DNA from 4 places in the Nonomuraea sp. NPDC050022 genome. Region 1 is predicted to be linked to each of the others. Evidence: predicted binding sites of a transcription regulator. Region 1 holds the regulator's gene; each other region holds the start of a gene.
What was found. The regulator LexA, encoded in region 1, represses DNA repair genes until DNA is damaged. The targets are predictions, from matches to a motif close to TCGAACANNTGTTCGA.
Positions count from the first base shown of each region.

Region 2: a site for LexA is predicted at 2,074-2,089, ahead of ACIBO2_RS07545 (SAV_6107 family HEPN domain-containing protein). Genes of this name have one in related genera too.
Region 3: a site for LexA is predicted at 1,484-1,499, ahead of ACIBO2_RS42055 (alpha-ketoglutarate-dependent dioxygenase AlkB). Genes of this name have one in related genera too.
Region 4: a site for LexA is predicted at 2,605-2,620, ahead of ACIBO2_RS58735 (Rv2578c family radical SAM protein). Genes of this name have one in related genera too.

Region 1 covers NZ_JBITKE010000009.1:226,288-231,070, reverse strand. Annotated here, with positions in the region: gene ACIBO2_RS36275 (hypothetical protein) at 617-871, shown strand; gene lexA (transcriptional repressor LexA) at 900-1,610, shown strand; gene ACIBO2_RS36265 (MalY/PatB family protein) at 2,433-3,542, shown strand; gene ACIBO2_RS36260 (hypothetical protein) at 3,667-4,740, opposite strand.
Region 2 covers NZ_JBITKE010000002.1:229,395-234,177, reverse strand. Annotated here, with positions in the region: gene ACIBO2_RS07560 (TetR/AcrR family transcriptional regulator) at 1-117, opposite strand, end outside; gene ACIBO2_RS07555 (cytochrome P450) at 218-1,408, shown strand; gene ACIBO2_RS07550 (ferredoxin) at 1,413-1,607, shown strand; gene ACIBO2_RS07545 (SAV_6107 family HEPN domain-containing protein) at 2,352-2,798, shown strand; gene ACIBO2_RS07540 (hypothetical protein) at 3,609-3,893, opposite strand; gene ACIBO2_RS07535 (transcriptional regulator) at 4,632-4,783, opposite strand, start outside.
Region 3 covers NZ_JBITKE010000011.1:304,587-309,369, reverse strand. Annotated here, with positions in the region: gene ACIBO2_RS42065 (hypothetical protein) at 1-641, shown strand, start outside; gene ACIBO2_RS42060 (CGNR zinc finger domain-containing protein) at 721-1,248, shown strand; gene ACIBO2_RS42055 (alpha-ketoglutarate-dependent dioxygenase AlkB) at 1,522-2,136, shown strand; gene ACIBO2_RS42050 (GNAT family protein) at 2,253-2,765, opposite strand; gene ACIBO2_RS42045 (phospholipase D family protein) at 2,852-4,414, opposite strand; gene ACIBO2_RS42040 (amidase) at 4,425-4,783, opposite strand, start outside.
Region 4 covers NZ_JBITKE010000031.1:13,161-17,943, forward strand. Annotated here, with positions in the region: gene ACIBO2_RS58730 (GTP-binding protein) at 1-1,204, opposite strand, end outside; gene ACIBO2_RS58735 (Rv2578c family radical SAM protein) at 1,520-2,596, opposite strand; gene ACIBO2_RS58740 (DUF3040 domain-containing protein) at 2,730-3,011, shown strand; gene ACIBO2_RS58745 (PadR family transcriptional regulator) at 3,302-3,997, shown strand; gene ACIBO2_RS58750 (penicillin-binding transpeptidase domain-containing protein) at 4,109-4,783, opposite strand, start outside.

The DNA.
Region 1 (4,783 bases):
AAGACGGCCTTCTGGCCCCGGGGCAGCGGACCCCGGACCTGCCAACCCCGGACCCCCGGATCCCGAACCGGCCGATCCCGCATCAACGGACGGCGAACCAGCAGACCCCGAACCACCGGACGCCAGCCCAACAGAAGCCGAACCGGCGGAACCCCGACCGGCGGAACCCCGACCGCCAGCTCCCGGACCGGCGGAGCCCGAACCGACGAGCCCCGAACCGACGAGCCCCGGACCAACAGACCCCGGACCGCCAGACCCCGAGCCGCCAGACCCCGGACCAACAGACGTCAGTCCAACAGGCCCCAGGCCGACCGACGCCGAACCGCCAGACCTCGGACCGGCCGATCCCGAATCGCTAGGCCCCGAATCGCCGGACGCCGAACCAGCGGATCCCGAACCAGCGGACACCGGTACAACCGACACGGCCGCCGGTCCAACCGACCCCGAACCGACGGACGCCGGAGCCCGGTTGTCGGAGTTGTCACGGGTATGCGGGCGTTCGCGATCTGACCGATTGGCGGAATCGCCACCCCGAGAACCGTCACCCCGGTCGTCACCCGTGTTATCGCCCCCTGCCACCGGTCGCCGGGTGGCGTCCGCCAGGAGGGTGAGTCGCTTGACGTCGTCGCTGGTCGCATCTGTGATGGTGGTCGCTCGCATGTGTGACCTCCCAGCCGTCCCGGCCCGAAAAAAAGACCCAATAAAGATCGGCAAATCGAACACGGTGTCGATCGAACTCCCGTACGATGTTGTACACCACGCTGCCAACAATTTCGAGGAAGACTCGAACAATTGTTTGAAGATGATCTTCAACAGCGATACGGTCGCTGTGTGCGACACGAAGACCACGGACCGGGAGATTCGCCGGTGAGGCGGGCCACCGGGCGAGGAGGCAGATCATGAGCGATCGGGATGACACCAACGGGGTCAGTGACCTCGCGGTGCGTCGGCGTGACTCCCTGGGACTGACGCCCAGGCAACGCAAGATCCTCGAGGTGATTCGCGACTCGGTCCAACAGCGGGGCTACCCGCCGTCCATGCGCGAGATCGGCGAGGCCGTGCAGCTGACCAGCACGTCCAGCGTGTCGCACCAGCTGACGGCGTTGCAACGCAAGGGCTACCTGAGACGCGACCCTCATCGGCCGCGCGCTCTCGAGGTGCGTCTTCCCGGCGAGCCCGTGCTCTGGGTCGATCCCGACGCCGCCAACGAGTCCGACTCCCCGGTGAGCAGGCCCACGGCCGCCTATGTGCCGCTGGTCGGCCGGATCGCCGCCGGTGGGCCGATCCTCGCCGAGGAGAGCGTCGAAGACGTCTTCGCCCTGCCCAAGCAACTGGTCGGCGAAGGCACCCTCTTCCTCCTGCAGGTCGCCGGTGATTCGATGATCGACGCCGCCATCGCCGACGGCGACTGGGTCGTCGTCCGCCAGCAGCCGGTCGCGGAGAGCGGTGACATCGTGGCGGCCATGATCGAGGGCGAGGCTACGGTGAAGACGTTCAAGCGCAAGGACGGCCACGTCTGGCTGGTGCCACACAACGCCAACTACGACCCGATCCCCGGCGACGAGGCCAGCGTCCTGGGCAAGGTCGTAGCGGTCCTCCGCCGCCTCTGACTCCACACAGGTTTCCGGGCGCATGACAGGGTCATGCGCCCGGAAAACCGTACGTGTGTCTTACGAGTGGCCACGACCATACGGGTGGCTGATGGGTGGCCATGGATCGTATCGGGTGGCTACTGGGCATCTCCTGTACGGGCGTAGGTACGGACCGTACAGACGGCTAGCGGGTATCGACCGTGCGGGTGTCCAATGGGCATCAGTCGCGCGGATGGCTGACGGGTACGGCAGGAAGGCACCGCTCCTGTGATCCACGAGTGGTTGGTGTGGTTTCGCCACCAGCCACCTTGTGGGCCTGCCACATCGACGGGCCTTCGAGCATTTCGGCGCGAACGGACCGACCGAAGGCGAGACCGTCTGACCGGCCAGATGTGCCGACGATGAGACGGACTGATCAGTGAGACGGGTCGCCCGTGAGACCGGGCCGCCCGGCGAGATGGGCCGACTCCGAGATCAGGCTGGGCGTAAGACCGGGTTGACCGGTGAAGGGCCGACGATGAGACGGACTGATCAGTGAGACGGGCCGCCCGTGAGACTGGGCCGCCCGGCGAGATGGGCAGGTCGGCGCGAGATTGGGCCCGGTGAGACGGGCCGACGGTGCAATGAGCTGGCCATGAGACGGGCCAGCCGCCGTGAGACGGGCCGACCAAGCCAACCGTGAAACCGGGCCAACCGGACAAATGGGCTGGCCGTAGGGCCGGGCCGACCGTGAGACGAGATGGCTGTGAGACAGGTCGCCTGTAAGGCAGGGGTGGCCGTAAGACCGGGCTGATCGTGAGACGGGGTGGCCAGGATCAAGGTGGTTTTTAGAATGGCCGCGTGACCGACATAAAGCGGGCAGAAGACCTCAAGGCAACACACGACGGATTCAAGTGGGCCAAAGCCGCTCCTGGCGTCATCCCCGCCTGGATCGCCGACATGGACCTCCCCACCGCCCCAGAAGTCGTCAACGCCCTCCAACGGCGGGCCCACGGTGACCTCGGCTACCCCACCTGGCTGGACAGTCCCCGCTGCGGCCCCCTGGCTGAGGCGTTCGTTGAGCGGATGGCCGGTCGGTACGACTGGGAGCCGGAGCTTGAGTATGTGCGGAGTTATTCCGACATCAACCAAGCGCTTCAAGTGCTCCTCCACGTATGGACCCGCCCAGGCGACGGCGTGGCCGTGCATACCCCCGCCTACCCCCCGTTCCTCGGCACGCTGGAGACCATGGATCGGCCGCCGCATCCCCTCCAGCTGATCGCCGACGGGGACTCGTGGCGGTTTGAGGTGCCTGATCTGTCCCGGTGCAAGGTGTTGCTGCTGGTCAACCCGCACAATCCCACAGGCCGGGTCTTCACCCGCGAGGAGCTGACCGAGCTGGCGGAGCACGTCGAGCGTCATGACCTGCTCGTCATCTCCGACGAGATCCACGCCGACCTCGCGTACGCCCCCAACCAGCACATCCCGTTCGCCACCATCCTGCCCGAACGGACCGTCACGCTCACCTCTGCCACCAAGGCGTTCAATCTCGGCGGCATCCGGTGCTCGGTGGCCCACATCGGATCGCCGGAGCTGCGTAAGGCTCTGGACGCGCAGCCGCCCTTCGTGTTCGGCTCGGCCAATCTGTTCGGGGTGGAGGCGACGGTGGCGGCCTGGCGGCACGGCGACGGCTGGCTTGAGAAGACCCGTGCCCTGTTGGACAGGAATCGCCGAATGGTCGCCGATCGCCTGCCTGAGGGGGTCGGCTACCGCATCCCGGAGGCCACCTACCTGGCCTGGCTCGACTACGGCCGCCCAGGCGTACAGGAAACGCTCGAACGTGACGCGAAGGTCATGCTGAGCGATGGCGCCACGTTCGGGCCCGGCGGCGCGCACTGCGTACGGTTGAACTTCGCCACCACCGAGCCGATCTTGGCTGAGATCCTGGACCGCATCACACAGACCGGATGACCATCATCATCAACCGGCCTGTGGCCGCACCCCGCCGTGCGGCAGTCCAGGAGGACCCGCATGACCATGGACGTCAATGACCGCAGGCCCCAATGACTCAGGGGCGCATGACCGCAAGGGAAGGTCAGAAGCGAGGGAAGTCCGTCTCCTCGACCCCCGCCGGCCCGGCGCCCACCGAGTCCTTCTTCAAGGACTCTCCCGCCAGGTACTCCAGCCGCGCGGTGATAGCCCCCTGAATCAGTACAAGGGCGAGCGACAACCGCCACCCCACCTTGATGGACGCCAGCCGGGCGGCCGGGTTGACGGCCGCGACCAGGCGCAGCCCCGCGATCACCCCAAGCTCGCCCATGGTCGTCCAGAACGCGTACGAGTGCAGCCGGTTCAGCTGCTTCACCGCGTCCTGCAACCCGACGGCCCGGCCCGCGGCGTAGTCGGCGAGCTGGACACCCGCGGTGACGAAGTCTCGTAGCTTCTGGTCGGCCACGTCCTTGGCGCCGCCGTGCCACGCTGCCGCCAGTGCCTCCAGCTTCATCGGGTCCCCGGCCCCGAAGGTCTCGCCCAGGGAGTCGGCGGCGTGGCGCCAGGCCGCGATGGCCTCGTCGACCTTGTCGTCGTTCCAGGTCACGGTGGCCAGCCAGAGCATGAGCCCGGTCGCGGCCGTGATCGACATCGTGGCGGCGACCTTGAGCATGGACAGCGTGCGCTGGCTCAGGTTCGCCATCTTCGCCGCCTCGGCCGACAGGTTCGCGACCCCGGCGGCCGAGCCGCGCTGGAGGTAGGAGGAGGCCTCCGCCAGCCGGATGAGAGTCACGCCGGTGGTGCCGAGCGACGTGAGGCCATATCCCAGGCCGTTCCGGACTTCCGACTCCGGCGAAGGCGCCTCCCCGCGTACGAGAGGCTGCCGATCGCGGCCGACGGCGAGGACCGCGCGCATGACGTCGTTGGAGGCCCGCACGTACCCGTCGGCGGTGAGCTTCAGGTTGCGCGAGATGCCCTCGGCCGACTCCACGCCGCGCCGCGCCCGGCTGTTGAACTCGTCGCAGGCCTGGTTGTGGCGTTCTCTCGCCGCGCCACCGGCGATGCCGAACGTCCCCAGGGGGAGCCCTGGGACGGCGAGCTTTTCCAGGGCCTTCCGGACGTCCCGGGCATTCAGTCCGGTTTCCCGGATACCGCTCTGACGATAGGCGAGAGGCTCCACCGCCCTACCTCTGAAGGAGGGAGTCAGCGGCCACGCGCTTGAG
Region 2 (4,783 bases), on a different contig from region 1:
GGCCGCGATCTCGGCCAGCGTGGTCTCCTCGAAGCCTTTCTCGTCGAACAGCCGGAGCGCGGCCTCGATCAGCGCCCGGCGTGTGCGCTGCTTCTTGCGCTCTCGTAGTCCCACCATGCCGGGAACTGTACCGCCAAACTTAGGGATTTTCATCCATTGAAGTTTTGCAGCGAATGAGGTTTTCTGGTGGAGTTGACCAAGCGAAAGGAGTCGCACCATGTCGGATCTGACCCTCACCACCACCCGCCAGCGCCCCTTCGATCCACCTGACGAAATCGCCGAGCTGCGAGAACAAACGCCGATCCACCGCATGACCTACGCCGACGGGCACCTCGGCTGGATCGTGACCGGCTACTCCGCCGCCCGCGCCGTGCTCGCCGACGCGCGCTTCAGCAACCGCCCCGAGCTCATCCACCCGCCGATCCCGGCCCGGCTGCAGCTCGCGAAGGAACAGGGTTTCCGGGTGCCGCCCGGGTTCTTCCTGCGCATGGACGCCCCCGAGCACACCCGCTACCGCAAGCTCCTCACCGGCCAGTTCACCGTGCGCAGGATGAAGGAGCTGGAGCCGAGGATCGCCGAGATCACCGACGCCTGCCTGGACGCCATGGAGGCCGCGGCCAAGCCGGTGGACCTGGTGCAGGAGTTCGCGCTGCCGATCCCGTCGCTGGTGATCTGCGAGCTGCTGGGGGTGCCGTACGAGGACCGGGCGCAGTTCCAGGAAGACACCAAGGTGCTCGTCAACCTGGAGATCAAGGCCGAGGACGCCGTGGCCGCGGTGACGCGCATCTCCGCGTACCTGTACGGGCTGATCCAGCGCAAGCGCGCGCAGCCGGAGGACGACCTGCTCAGCGGGCTCATCGAGAACGGCGAACTGAACGACGAGGAGCTCACGGGCGTCGCGTTCCTGCTGCTGGTGGCCGGCCACGAGACGACCGCGAACATGCTCGGCCTCGGCACGTACGCGCTGCTCACCAACCCCGCCCAGCTCGCCCTCATGCGCGATGACCCGTCCGCGGTCGAGAACGGTGTCGAAGAGCTCCTGCGCTACCTCACGATCATCCACCTCGGTCCGGTCAGGAGCGCGCTGGAGGACGTCGAGATCGAGGGCCGGCTCATCAAGGCCGGCGACTCGGTCACGATCCACCTCCCGGTGGCCAACCGCGACTCCTCCCGCTTCCCGGACGGCGACGCCCTCGACCTGACCCGGCCCGCCACGGGCCACCTCACGTTCGGCCACGGCATCCACCAGTGCCTCGGCCAGCAACTGGCCCGGGCCGAGATGCGCATCGCCTACCCGGCGCTCCTGCGGCGCTTCCCCGGCCTACGCTTGGCCATATCACCGGAGGAGGTGCCGATGCGCTCGGACATGAGCATCTATGGTGTGCACCGCCTCCCTGTCACCTGGTAGGTCAATGATGGAGATCAAGGCAGACACGACGGTGTGCATCGGTGCGGGCATGTGCGCGCTGACGGTGCCGGCGATATTCGACCAGAGCGAGGAGGAGGGGACCGTGGTGGTCCTTGACTCCACCCCACCGGCCGAACTGGAAGAAGCCGTCCGCCGCGCCGTGACGCTGTGCCCGTCAGGCGCCATCTCGGTGGTCTGATTTCGATTTGCTGGGTCCTTCGCGTCGACGGCGGGTGCCTTCTGTCGTACCGGTCTGGCCGGCCGTCTTACGGCTCGCCCAGCCCGAACCTTCCCCGCCGTCGCCGCGACCGTCTTCTGGGACGCGCGTCCATCGGGCTGACCCTCTACTGGGCCGACCGCCTATCGGCCGACCATCCATCGGGCCTCGGTTGCGGACACCTGGCTATCGGGCCTCGGTTGCGGACGCCCGGCGCGGATGCGTCAGTTTCGCGGACCTGCTGAGGCGCCGACCAGTTGGTCGCGGACCGGCCCTTGCGCGTTCGCATGCCTCTCGCATGTCCTCTGCACGCCTTTGCCCGTCCCTCAACCTTGGTCCCTCAACCTTGGTCCCCAATCTCGTCCCGCCGCACGTCAATGGGTGTGTCGTCCACCTCTCCCACGCTGATCGAATCTATGTTCGTAGAACAGGTTGACACCGAGCGTGATCGAAATTATGTTCGACCTAGTGACGTGAGGCTCGCGGCTCACGTCGTAGGACCTGGTCGCGGGCCGTTCGCTTCCCCCAAGCGAGACCCGCGATCAGGCTCCAGGGCGAAGGGCGTGTCCTCGTCGTCGGCGGAGACGAGTGGGCGCGTCCTGGCCGGACGGGGTGCGGGGAAGCTCCTCGTCCGGCCAGCCCGGCGGAATTGTCGGTGGAGTCTGCGAACCTGGCTTCACCGGCGGAGACGCCGGGAGCCGCCATGACTCCAAGGAGGCGCGCAAGATGGCACCAAGGCTCAGCGATACGCAGGGGCCCCGGCTGTCGCCCGCAGTTAGGGCGCACCTGACGGATTCACATTCCTGCCTGGCGGAGGCGACAGCCGCTCGCACCCCGGCATCCCGATACGTGGCAGCGCACCTGGCAGCCCTACGAGCGGCGGCGGCGATCCTGGCCGCCCGCCCACGCCCCATGGAAGGCCGCAGGCGCCGCCTGCGCAGCGCCTGGGAGCTGCTCCCGGAGGCGGAGCCCAAGCTCGCGGAATGGGCCGCCTACTTCTCGGTGAGCGCGGCCAAGCGCGCCGCCGCCGAGGCCGGCATGGTCCGTGGCGTCAGCGCGGCCGACGCGGACGAGCTCCTGGCCGAGGCCGACACCTTCGTCGCCGTAGTCCAGGAGATCCTGGGCGTCCCCGCTCAACCCCAACTCCCGGTCGAGGTCCCCCTGGCCGGCTGACCACACCGCTCGCGCCGCCGACGTCGGCGGCGAGTGGGCAGCCGGACAACGCGAACACGAGCGAACACACCGACCCAGGCGAGGGCCAGCAGACCATCCCGACCAAGGACGACCCCGCCAAGCCGGTGGAAGCGGAGCGCGACGCCTGAAGCATGCCCGAAGACGCCGCATGCAGGCGATCGAACGCCACGGACTTGGGCGGACAGGGGGTCGAGGAGGATCTCCGCAGAATTGAACGGTAAGCCAATGTGGTCCCTCGGCAGGGGAACGTCAGGCCGTCCAGCTCTCAACGGTGATCGCCCTGCTGCTGGCCTGGGCCAGCGCCACTCCGCTGCTGCCTCTGGTCGCTCTCCTCAACAGCCAGGCCAGGTGCTGACAGCCTTTCACGACTGACTCCGCCGAGACGGCCCGCCCCGAAAACACGCGAAGTCCCGGCCCCGATGAAGCCTTCCGCCTTCCCGGCGGCACCGCTTACGAGCAGAACATCGCCGTGCCCACCACGGCATGAACGATCCTCGCGCTGACCGGCACACGGCCCCCGAACTGACCGGCACACGGCCCCCGAGCCGACCGGCACCGTCTGGACGTGTGACCATGTCGGCGGCTTGCAGCGGGGACGCGCCGGACGCAACCGCGCGGCGACGAAGGCGAGTGGTGTTCCGCCTTTCGTCGCCGCGCGATCTGCTCGTCCCGAGTGCTCAGATCCGCTCCACGCGCCTCAACATGCTCGCTCTGCGGGGCCCGACCTGCTCGGCGTACGAGCCCCGTCCGGTCTGCCCGCACGTTCTCAGTGGCGCGTCAGGAGGTGGTTCACATTGGATCGCACAGCGGGACGGTGCTGTAGTCCTCGCCGGTCACCGGCCGGATGTCCTGCCAGCGCACCCACTGGGCCTGGCCCATGTGCTCGGTGCCGCCGTCGGTGTTCAGCGTCTGCGGGGGCCATAGCAGGAATCCCCACCGCTCTCCTTCCGTATCGCCCCAAGCCAGCAGATAACGCGCCTCGCCGCCGCGGCCGGCGGTCGAGAACGTCGTCGCGGCATGTTCGACGATCGGCGGCCGCCACAACCCTGGTAGGCCTTTCATGTCGAGATGCATTGGTCCATTATACGAACTGGCGTTCGATATCGCTAGGCGAACGCGCCGTTTCCCGGGCCCCATCTGGGCGAACGCGGTGGGTACCTGGACGGCCAGACTCCGCTGGACCTGCGTGGCCGGGCCTGAGTGTGTGGGCGTGCGGGCAGGGTGAGAGTGCGGCGTGTGGGCGGCGGAGGTGCCGCTGGGCCTGCGCTGTGAATGTGCCCGGATGGGCGTGGGCGTGCGGGCGCGGGCGGTGGGGGGTGCCGATGGGCCCGCGCTGTGAACGCGCCCGGATGGGCGTGGGTGTGCGGAGGGGGTGTTCGGCGGGCTTGTGCGGGGACGTGTCGCTGGCCCCGCGGCGGTGAACTCGCGAAAGGGGTCTACGGGATCGCGAAGGGCCTTCGGGGGTTGCGAATAGTCTCGACAGGCACGGCGCTTGGCAGCGTGCGTCGCGAAGGGCCTATGGGGTCGCGTAGGGCCTACGAGTGCCGGAGGTGTGCGGCGGGATCCGCGTGAGGGATCGGTGCGGCAGGACCACGGGCCTGGAGGTATGCGGAAAGGACCGCCCTACCGGGGTCCTCAGCCTGGCCGGCGGGTGGCGGGTTCCCGTGCGTGCCCGGACAGCCCGTCCTCAGGCTCCCGCACGAAGGTTCGTCGTGCTCCCGTACGGAGGTTCACCGTGCCGCCGTACGCGAGACACTAAGACGAAAAGCGGGACGCGCCCGTCACATGGCGCGCCCCGAAAAACAGGAGCGGTCAGAAGGACTCGACGGCGCGGCGGGCCTCCGCGTCGAGGACGCCCCAGCTGATGAGCTCCTCCGTCAGCTCGCTCGGCGACTTGTCGTAGATCACGGCCAGGGAGCGCAGGTCCTCCTGGCGGATCGACAGGACCTTCCCGTTGTAGTCGC
Region 3 (4,783 bases), on a different contig from region 1:
GGGGCGGGGTGAAGGTCTTCGCCAAGGACGCGCTGCCGCGCGTGGCCCAGTACGACGTGACGTTCCAGCTCTCCGACGACGGCGGCCGGCTCGCGGCCGTCTTCGCCACCGACAAGGCGGTGAAGACGCGGATCTTCGACACGGCCACCGGCGCCCTGCTCGGCTCGACGCCCGGCCGGCAGACGCTGCTCGGCTTCAGCGCCGACGGCGGCGAACTGCTGACCGAGGTCTCCGCCGACGAGTCCGTCACGGACCTGATCGCCTACAGCGAGTCCGGCGAGCAGTTGTACCGGGCCACGCCGCCGCAGATCGTCGCCGCGAACTCCCCGTCGGCTCTCGCGGCCGACGGCCGGACGACCGCGAACGTCGTCATGGGCGGCGCCAAGTCCCGGCTCGTCCTGTACGACATGCAGAGCGACCAGGTCATCGCCAAGCGGAAGGTCAAGCTGCCGGCCGGCGACCTCAACATGATCGACTGGACCGGCGAACGGCAGGTGACGCTGCACCTCGTGCAGTACCCCGACGGCAAGGCGAACAAGATGGCGATCGTCCAGATCGACACCGAAACCGGGGCCGTCAAGGTCCGGGACCACTATTCGCTCCTGAAGGACAGCTACGTCTTCGCGGCCTGCGGCGGCTGAGCTCTCGTCAGGTTCGACGCGGTACGGCGGGGCTGGGGGAGCCCCGCCGTTTCCGTGTCCGCGGGCATACGCTGCTGGCGTGGCGGTTCACTCGACCAAAGCGATGGCGGCCCGGGCCGTGGCCCTGTGCGTCGCGCTGCTGCACGAGGAGTCGTCGGCGGAGTCCGTCGCGCGGGTGCTGCGCGACCACGGCGAAACCGGCGACCTGGACCTGGGCGAGGCCGACCTGGCGGCGATGCGGGCCGCGGCGGAGCGGCTGGTCGCCGTCTTCGCCGCCGCCGGCCCCGACCTGGCGGCCGCCCGGCTGAACGATCTTCTGGCGACGGCCGCGCGGGCGCCCCGCCTGACGAACCACGGGGACACGACTCCGTGGCACCTGCACGTGGACGGCGACGACTACGCGCCGTGGGGGGAGTGGTTCCTGGCCTCCTCGGCCCTGGCGCTGGCCGTCCTGCTGGCCGATCACCAGCGAATGCCGGGCGGGCTGTGCGCCTCGGCCGCCTGCCGCCGGCCGTACCTGGACCTGGGGGGCGGCAGCCCGCGGCGCTACTGCAGCACCCGCTGCGCCACCCGCGAACGCGTCGCCGCCCACCGCGGCCGCACCTGACCGACACGGCGGCAAGCGGCGGCGTCGATAGCCGACATATCGGGTAACGGGCGCCAACGGGCAGCGTGGTAACAGGCGTGACGGGCGGGGATGCCCGATACTGGACCCGTGGGGATCGGCGGCCTGCGTGGCCGCCCCGGTCTGTACGGGCTGCGTGCCGTACAGACCGGGCGGGTGGGACGACGAGCCGCGCGCCCGGCCGTCACGGCCGGGCGCAGCCGGTCTGCGGACCTAATCGAATGAATGTTTGAACGATCGCCTACACTTGATGCCATGACGGCTGTTTTCCAAGCTTCTCTGCTGGGAGCCGACGAGCTCGTCGGCTCGGCGATCCGCCGGACGCCTCTGGAGCGCGGGGCGTGGATCGACTTCGGGCCCGGCTGGCTGGCGGAGGCCGACGCGCTGTTCTCCCGGCTGTACGAGGTGGTGCCGTGGCGGGCCGAACGACGCCGGATGTACGACAAAGTCGTCGACGTGCCGCGGCTGCTCGCCTTCTACGACGAGGACGAGCCGCTGCCCGACCCGGCGCTCGACGACGCCCTGCGCGCGCTCAACGAGCGCTATGCCAAGGAGCTCGGGGAGCCGTTCCGCACGGCCGGGCTCTGCTTCTACCGCGACGGCCGCGACAGCGTGGCCTGGCACGGCGACACCCTGGGCAGGGGCGGCAGCGAGGACACCATGGTCGCGATCATCTCGGTCGGCGCCCCGCGCCCGCTGCTGCTGCGCCCCCGGGGCGGCGGCGCCTCGATCCGTCACGACCTGGGGCACGGCGACCTCATCGTGATGGGCGGCAGCTGCCAGCGCACGTGGGAGCACGCGATCCCCAAGACCACTCGCCCCACCGGGCCGCGCATCAGCATCCAGTTCAGGCCGCGCGGCGTGCGCTGAGAGCCGGAAAGGCGTTAGGCGGACTGGCGTCCCCTCGGCTCAGAGCGGTTGATTGTGCTGCTTGATCTACTGGCGCAGGATCGACAGTGCACCGCCGCCTGCGGGAGCTCGCGTGATCACTTCTCCGGCCGCAGCACCGAATACAGGAGCTGGTCGTGCCAGCTCCCGCCGCGCCACTGGGCCCGGCGGATCACGCCTTCACGTTCGAACCCGGCGTTGGCCAGCGCGCCCTGCTCGGCGAGGTTGGTGACATCGGTGATGGCCTCGATCCGTTCGGCCCGGGTGTGGTCGAACAGGTACGTCACCAGCTCGCGGTGCGCCCGGCTGCCGACCCCCTTGCCGCGGTGGCGCGGGAAGATCACGATGGACAGCGACCAGCACCAGGAGGTGTGCCGCGGACCCCAGAGCCGCTGGAACCAGTGCATCCACCCGGCCACCTCACCACGGGCGTCAATGGTGAAATAGCCGCCCTCGGGGCTCAGCAGCCCGCTCACCGCGAACTCCTCGCGCATCGCGTGCAGGGTGCGATGGCCGAACCACTGCTGCTCGCCGGTCCCCTTCGAGTTGCCCAGATTCTCCTCGAACACATCCAGGTCCGCCGCACGGACCGGGCGCAGGCTCACGTTCACTCGGGTTCCCTTCCTCAGAGCCGTACAGGATAGGGGAGCGCGCCACCGAGTGATCACGGAGGGTGGCCTTAAGACAGCGGCGAGCGCTAGAAAGTCCTGGATCTCCGCAGCGCGGGAGGCCGCCCGTCGGGATCGACCGCCAGGCGGTAGAGCGGCGTGGCGAGCAGCCCGCGCACCCGGGGCAGCTCGGGGTAGGAATGCGGCCGCAGCCGCCCCGGCGGTCGCGGACCCTTACGGCCGCCGGCGTGCCAGGCTTCGAGCCGCGCCGCCGCGTCGGCGAAGGCGTCGAACGCGGCCACGGGATCGCACAGCTCGTCGCGATCCGCGCCGTCCTCGGGCAGGTCCAGGTGCTCGCCCATCAGCGTCAGGCGCAGCTCGCGGGCGAACCGCCGGGCGCCGTGCGGCTCGCGCGGATCCTCCCGCTCATCGAGTACGGCACAACTCAGCTCCGAGTCGTAGCTCCATGAGCGCAGGTTGACGTTGTCGGACCCGACCGAGGCCCACACGTCGTCGACCACGCAGACCTTGGCGTGCACGTAGACGGGGGTGCCCTCATGGTTCTCCAGGTCGTACAGGGCGACCCGGTCGCCGCCCGCCCGCAGCAGCCGGTTCAGCGCGTGGACCCGGCCGATCAGGCTCGCGGGCCCGGCCAGCCAGCCGTCCTGGTCGGGGTGGCGGGGCACCACGATGACCATCCGCAGGCCGGGCTCGCGCTCCAGCGCCTCGGCGAACGGCTCGATCACATCCGTGGACCACAGATACTGATCTTCCAGGTAGACCAGCGAACGGGCCCGGCCGAGCACCTTCTGGTAAGCGTGCGCCACGCTCCGCTCGCCCTCCGGCGCGAACGGGTAGGCGCTGCGCCTGGCGGGATAGGTGCGCAGGATCTGTACGGTGTGCGTGCCCGCAGGGGGCGGCGGCGGCCCCGGCTCGGGCAGCGGAGGAACGTCGTCCATCCTGGCGAAATGGTCGCGCAGCCGCCTGATCGGATCCCTGGTCTCCGGCGCGGGATCCTCCCACCGCTCGCAGAACACCTTCTCCACCTCCGCCACCGCGGGGCCGTGGATGGCGACCTGGACGTCATGCCACGGGGGCCGCCGGCCGTACTCGCCGGGCATCGGGCACGGCTGCGGATCGCCGAGGTGGTCGGCGTCGTCCCGGCGGCTGTGACACAGGTCGATGCCGCCGAGGAAGGCCACGTCGGCGACCGGATCGCCGTCATGACGGAGGATGACGAACTTCTGGTGGTGCGAGCCGCCCGGCTTGGTCCGCGTGTCGAGGACGGCCTGCCCGCCCGCGGCCTCGATCGCCTCGCCCAGGTGCCGGTTCTCGGCCGAGCTGAAGCGTAACCGGTCCAGGTGCGAACGCCAGATGAGCCCTCTGACCAGCGCGCCCTTGTGCGCGGCGGCGGCCATCGCGTCGCCCACGGAGGGCCCGTCCTCGGTGAGCCGCTCGTCGGGATCGCCGCGCCAGTCGGCGAACAGGAGTAAGTCGTCCTCGCGCAGCGCCTCGAGGCAGGTCTTCAGCTCGGCGAAGTAGGTCGCGCCGTGGATCAGCGGGCGTACGTCGTTACCCGTCGACCAGGCGTCGAGCCTGGACGCCGGATTTCCTCTTTCCTGGTCCGTGAGGAACCAGTCCTGGATCTGCATCCGCTCCCGGCTACCCGGGCGGCGGGCCTCCATGCGTGGCCCGGGCGGTTTCGAACAGGAGGTGCTCCCCACCGGGACGGCAGACGAGCTGCAGCCCGACCGGCAGGCCGCGCACCGTTCCGGCCGGGACACTCAGCGCCGGAAAACCGACCACGTTCCACATGCTCGTCAGGGCGAGCAGCGCGGCTCGCACGGCGACGGACCCGCCGTCCAGCTCGGTCGCCCGCTGACCGAGGAACGGCGCGGTGAGCGGTACGGTCGGCATCGCGAGCACGTCATGCCGCTCGAACAGCGCGCCGACGCTCTCGGCGAGCCGTGGGCGGGCCCGCATGGCCCGTACGTATCTCCAGCCCGGCATCTCGGCGGCGC
Region 4 (4,783 bases), on a different contig from region 1:
GCGCGGCATGCAGCCGGCCCTCCTGTCCGGGAACCCGCGGCCTGACCACCGTCTCCAGACTGGGCGCCGGGAAGTGCCCGCCCTTGGGCGCGTCCTCTGGTGTGGTGCCGAGGTGGTCGCCGACCCGGACCTCGGGCACGCCCCACACCTTCGCGATGTCCCCGGCCACCGCCTGCGACTCCGCCGACCCGGCCACACGCACCGCGGTCGGCCGCCCACCGTACTCCTCCACCGTCCCGTCACGGCGGAGGCGATGGAAGGGCACCCGCTGCCGCGCCCGCAACACGCCGGACCGCATCCGCAGATAGGCGACCTTCTGTCCGGCGGCGCCCCGCTCGATCGCGAACACGGTCGCGTTGAGCGCCACACCCGACCCGGCCATGCCCGCTACGGCTGTGCTCGATCCGGGCGTGTCCGGCATGGCTGTGGCGGGTAGCAGCCGGAACCCGTCGAGCAGATCGCCGACACCCCGCCCGGTCATCGCCGACCCGAACAGCACCGGATGCAGCACCCCCTCGGCGCACTGCCGGGCCATCGCCGCCCACACCTGCCGGCCGTTCGGCACCCGTCCCTCGACGAGCGACTCCAGGATGCCGTCGTCATGCTCGGCCAGCATCTCGGCCACCTCACCGCCGACCGCCTCACCGCCAAGGAGGGAATCGCCGGAACCATCCGCCTCGTCCGGGCCGATGACGCGGCGCGTGCGGGCATCCCGACCGCCGATCTTCTCGACAGTGTTCAAGGCGACGGTGTACGGCGAGAGCCACCGCCGGATGTCGTCCAGCAGCTCCCGCTCCCGGGCCCCGGCCCGGTCGATCTTGTTGACGAAGATCAGCGTAGGCACCCGCAGCCTGCGCAGCGTCTTCATCAGCAGCCGCGAGTGCGGCTGAACCCCTTCGACGGCCGACAGCACCAGCACGGCGCCGTCGAGCACGCCGAGCGCGCGCTCGACCTCGGCCACGAAGTCGGCGTGGCCGGGTGTGTCGATGAGGTTGACCCGTATATCGCCCACGGTGAAGGAGGCGACGGCGGTGCGGATGGTGATGCCGCGGCGCCGCTCGATGGCCCCGCTGTCGGTCTGTGTGCTGCCGTCGTCGACGCTGCCCAGCCGGTCGATCGCGCCGGTCTGGAACAGCAGCCGCTCGGTCAGGCTGGTCTTACCCGCGTCTACATGCGCGAGGATGCCGATGTTGAGGATGTACATGCGTGGTCGAAGCCTCGAGAACTCTCGTGCCAATGGGGCGCTGGGAGACTCGAAGGCACCGCATTACATCTCCTGCTGGTCGGCGTCAGAAACGGCCTCATGATCTCACCCGCGTTGGCCGCGCTGCCAGCGATTTATTCGCGGCTCACTCGTCCGCCGGCCCGGACAGGCCGGAGAGGCCGCGCCGTCACGGGCCGGAGAGCCTGAGTTGGTCGCGCCTCACGGGCCGGAGAGATTGAGCCGGCCCGCCGCCGCAGGCCGGAGCGGCTGGCCCGCCGCGCCGTCACAGGCCATGGAGGGCGACCTGCCGCACCGTCACAGGCCGGGGAGGCTGAGTTGCCGCGCCGTCGGGGCGGGCCGGGCCTGTGGAGCGGGCTCGGGGTGGGCCGATGGCGCGAGCTCGGCGCGTGGCGGGAGGCGGCGAGCTGAAGCCGCGGTCGCTCGGCCGACACCGTGGCGTCGGGCCAGCTCCTTGACCTGGTCGGTGATCCGCTGCTGATAGGCCTGCGGAGCGTAGGCGCCCCGTCCGTACAGCTCCAGATAGCGCGGCACGAGCCGAGGATGCTCGCGCGACAGCCACCCCAGCCACCACTCGCGCGCCCCGGGCCGCAGGTGCAGGACGATGGGCGCGAGGTGCGTGGCGCCCGCCTGGGCGATCTCCTTGACCGTGCGTTCGAGCTGGTCGGGGGAGTCGGTGAGGTACGGCAGGATCGGCGCCATCAGCACACCGCAGGGGATGCCGTGGTCGTTGAGCGTGGCGCAGACCTCCAGCCGTCGGTGGGGGGCGGGGGTGCCTGGCTCGACGGAGCGCCACAGATCGGGGTCGACGAAGCCGACCGACACGCTGGCGCTCACCTGAGTGACCTCGGCGGCCTCAGTCAGCAGGTCGAGATCGCGCAGAATGAGCGTGCCCTTGGTGAGGATCGAGAACGGATTCGCGGCGTCGCGCAGGGCGGCCAGGACGCCCCTCATCAGCCGGTAACGGCCCTCGGCCCTCTGGTAACAGTCGACGTTCGTGCCCATGGCGATGGGGCCGCCGTGCCAGCGCGGCGCCGCCAGCTCCTTGCGGGCCAGCTCGGCGGCGTTGACCTTGACCACGATCTTCGAGTCGAAATCGGCGCCGGCGTCGAGGTCGAGATATTGGTGGGTCTTGCGCGCGAAGCAGTAGACGCAGCGGTGGCCGCAGCCCCGATAGGGATTGATGGTGTGCTCGAACGGGACCCGGCTGGCCGCCGGCACCCGGTTGATGATCGAGCGGGCTTGGATCTCGTAGAAGGTCATCCCCTTGAACTCGGGAGTGTCGAACGTGCGGGTGACCGCGCCGCGGGCGAACAGCGGCACGGCCGGATCGTCCCGGCCGGAGTCGGCCAGGCGCAGGTTGTCCCAGCGCATCCCATGATTAGAACAAAGGTTCGACGAAGATCGCAAATGAAAAGAGGTGGCAATTACCTGCTTGGGCGGGGGCTAATGATCTTCATGGTTGGGCAGAAACCCGGCACAGAGCTTGCGTTCCGGAGGTGCACCCATGGCCTGGTCGCAGGACGAGGAGCGGATGCTGGCGCAGATCGAGCAGCACCTCGTCGACGACGATCCGCGACTCGTGGCGAGGTTGGAGTCGTTCAACGAGCGGGCTCGTCGCAGCGAGGAGAAGGTCGACGGGCAGTCCGGCCGCCGGCGCAGGCCGCGCCGCTCGACGGTCATCATCCTGATCAGCTGGCTGCTGATCGCCACTCTGGTCGCCACGCTGCTGATCATGGTCCTGCAGCACGAGGCCGCGACGGCCCTGGCGCTGGCCGCCTCGCTCTAACGCATCTCCCGAAATATCCGGCGTTTTGTGACGCCCGTGCGCCGTGCGCCAGATGCCTCAGGCTGCGCGTCGTGCGCCGCGTCGTGCGCCGCGCGTGAGACGCCGTGCCCGAGACGCCAGACGCCGTGCCCGAGACGCCAGACGCCTGACGCAGTGCGTCGAATGCCAGACACGGAGTGCCGTACCCGCAGGCCGTGATCTCGGCCCACTGGAGACACAAGCCCTATTGCTCCAGGAATACTCGCATGCGTATAGTCGCCCACGAATATTCGTCTACGAGGATGGTGTGGGTGGCGCAACGACGCCGGGTGGCCAATCTGCTGGCCCTCGCCGTGCTCACGGTGGTCGCGGAACGGCCGATGCATCCGTACGAGATGGCATCCGTCCTGCGGGCCCGTGGTAAAGACCGCGAGACGCCCATCAAGTGGGGCTCCTTCTACACAGTGGTACGCAATCTGGAGAAGCATGGTTTGATCAAGGCCACCCAGAGCGCCCGGCAAGGGGGCCGGCCCGAGCGGACCGTCTACCGCATCACCGCCGACGGTCGCGAGGAGGCCGAGGACTGGACGCGCGAGCTCCTGGGGACTCCTGAGCGGGAGCCGACGGGGTTCGAGGCCGGGCTGTCGGTGATGGGCGGGCTCGACCCCGACGAGGTCACCGCACTGCTCCGGCGACGGCTCGCGTTGCTCCGCGACCGGATCGCCGTCCAGCGCGAGACCCTGGAGGTCGAGCGCGGCGAGATCCCGCGGCTGTTCCTCATCGAGTCCGAATACGCCCTGGCCATGAGCATGGCCGAGGAGGCGTGGACCGGGGCGCTGCTGGCGGAGCTGACGATCGGCACGTTCCCCGGCATCGACCAGTGGCGGGTCTACCACGAGAACACCCGTCCCGTGCCGGTCACGACGGGCCTCGCGACAAGGGGTCACGCGGACGAGACCGGCACCGCGGAAAGAGCCCGCCTGGACAGAGGCGGCCTGGCGGGTTGATCGGGTCAGAGGAATGTGACCCGATGCCCAGGAGGTCACAGAGGAACGTGATCCGATGCCCAAGCGGTCACAGAGGAATGTGACCGCCCGGGCAGAGGCGTGCTGATCGGGTCACAGATGGCGCAGGAAGGTGGCCGCCACCGGAGCCGCCACCTTGCCCCCGGTGCCGCCGCCCTCCACCACCACGGCGAAGGCCACGTCACCCTTGAACCCCATGAACCAGGCATGAGTCTGGAGCTTGTCGCCGGTGCCGTACTCCGCCGTGCCCGTCTTGCCGTTCGTGCCCGAGGGCAGCCCGGACGCCTTGGCGGTGCCCTTGGAGACGACGGCGGCCATCATGGCGTGCAGGTTCGTCTTGACGCCCTCGGGCAGCGGCTGTTCGGCCGCCTTCTGCTTCAGGTCGGGCACCAGTGTGGGCGGCCGCCAGGTGCCGTCGGCGATGGCCGCCGCGACCGAGGCCATCGACAGCGGGCTGGCCGTGATCCTGGCCTGCCCGAACGATTCGGCGGCCAGCTCGGCGTCCGACTCCGGCTTGGGGAAGCTCGCCTTGGTGGCCGACACCCCGATGTTCAGCGGCTGGTTGAATCCGACGTCCTCGGCCGCCTTGAGCAGCTTGTCGGCGCCCAGGCGCGTCTCGGCGAGCGGCGCGAACGTGGTGTTGCACGAGTGCGCGAAGGAATCGAGGAACGACAGCGACCCGAACTCCTCCTTCTCCGAGTTGCGGATCTTCAACCCGCCCACCGTCGCGTACATCGGGCAGGTCACCTTGTCCTCCGGCGACATCCC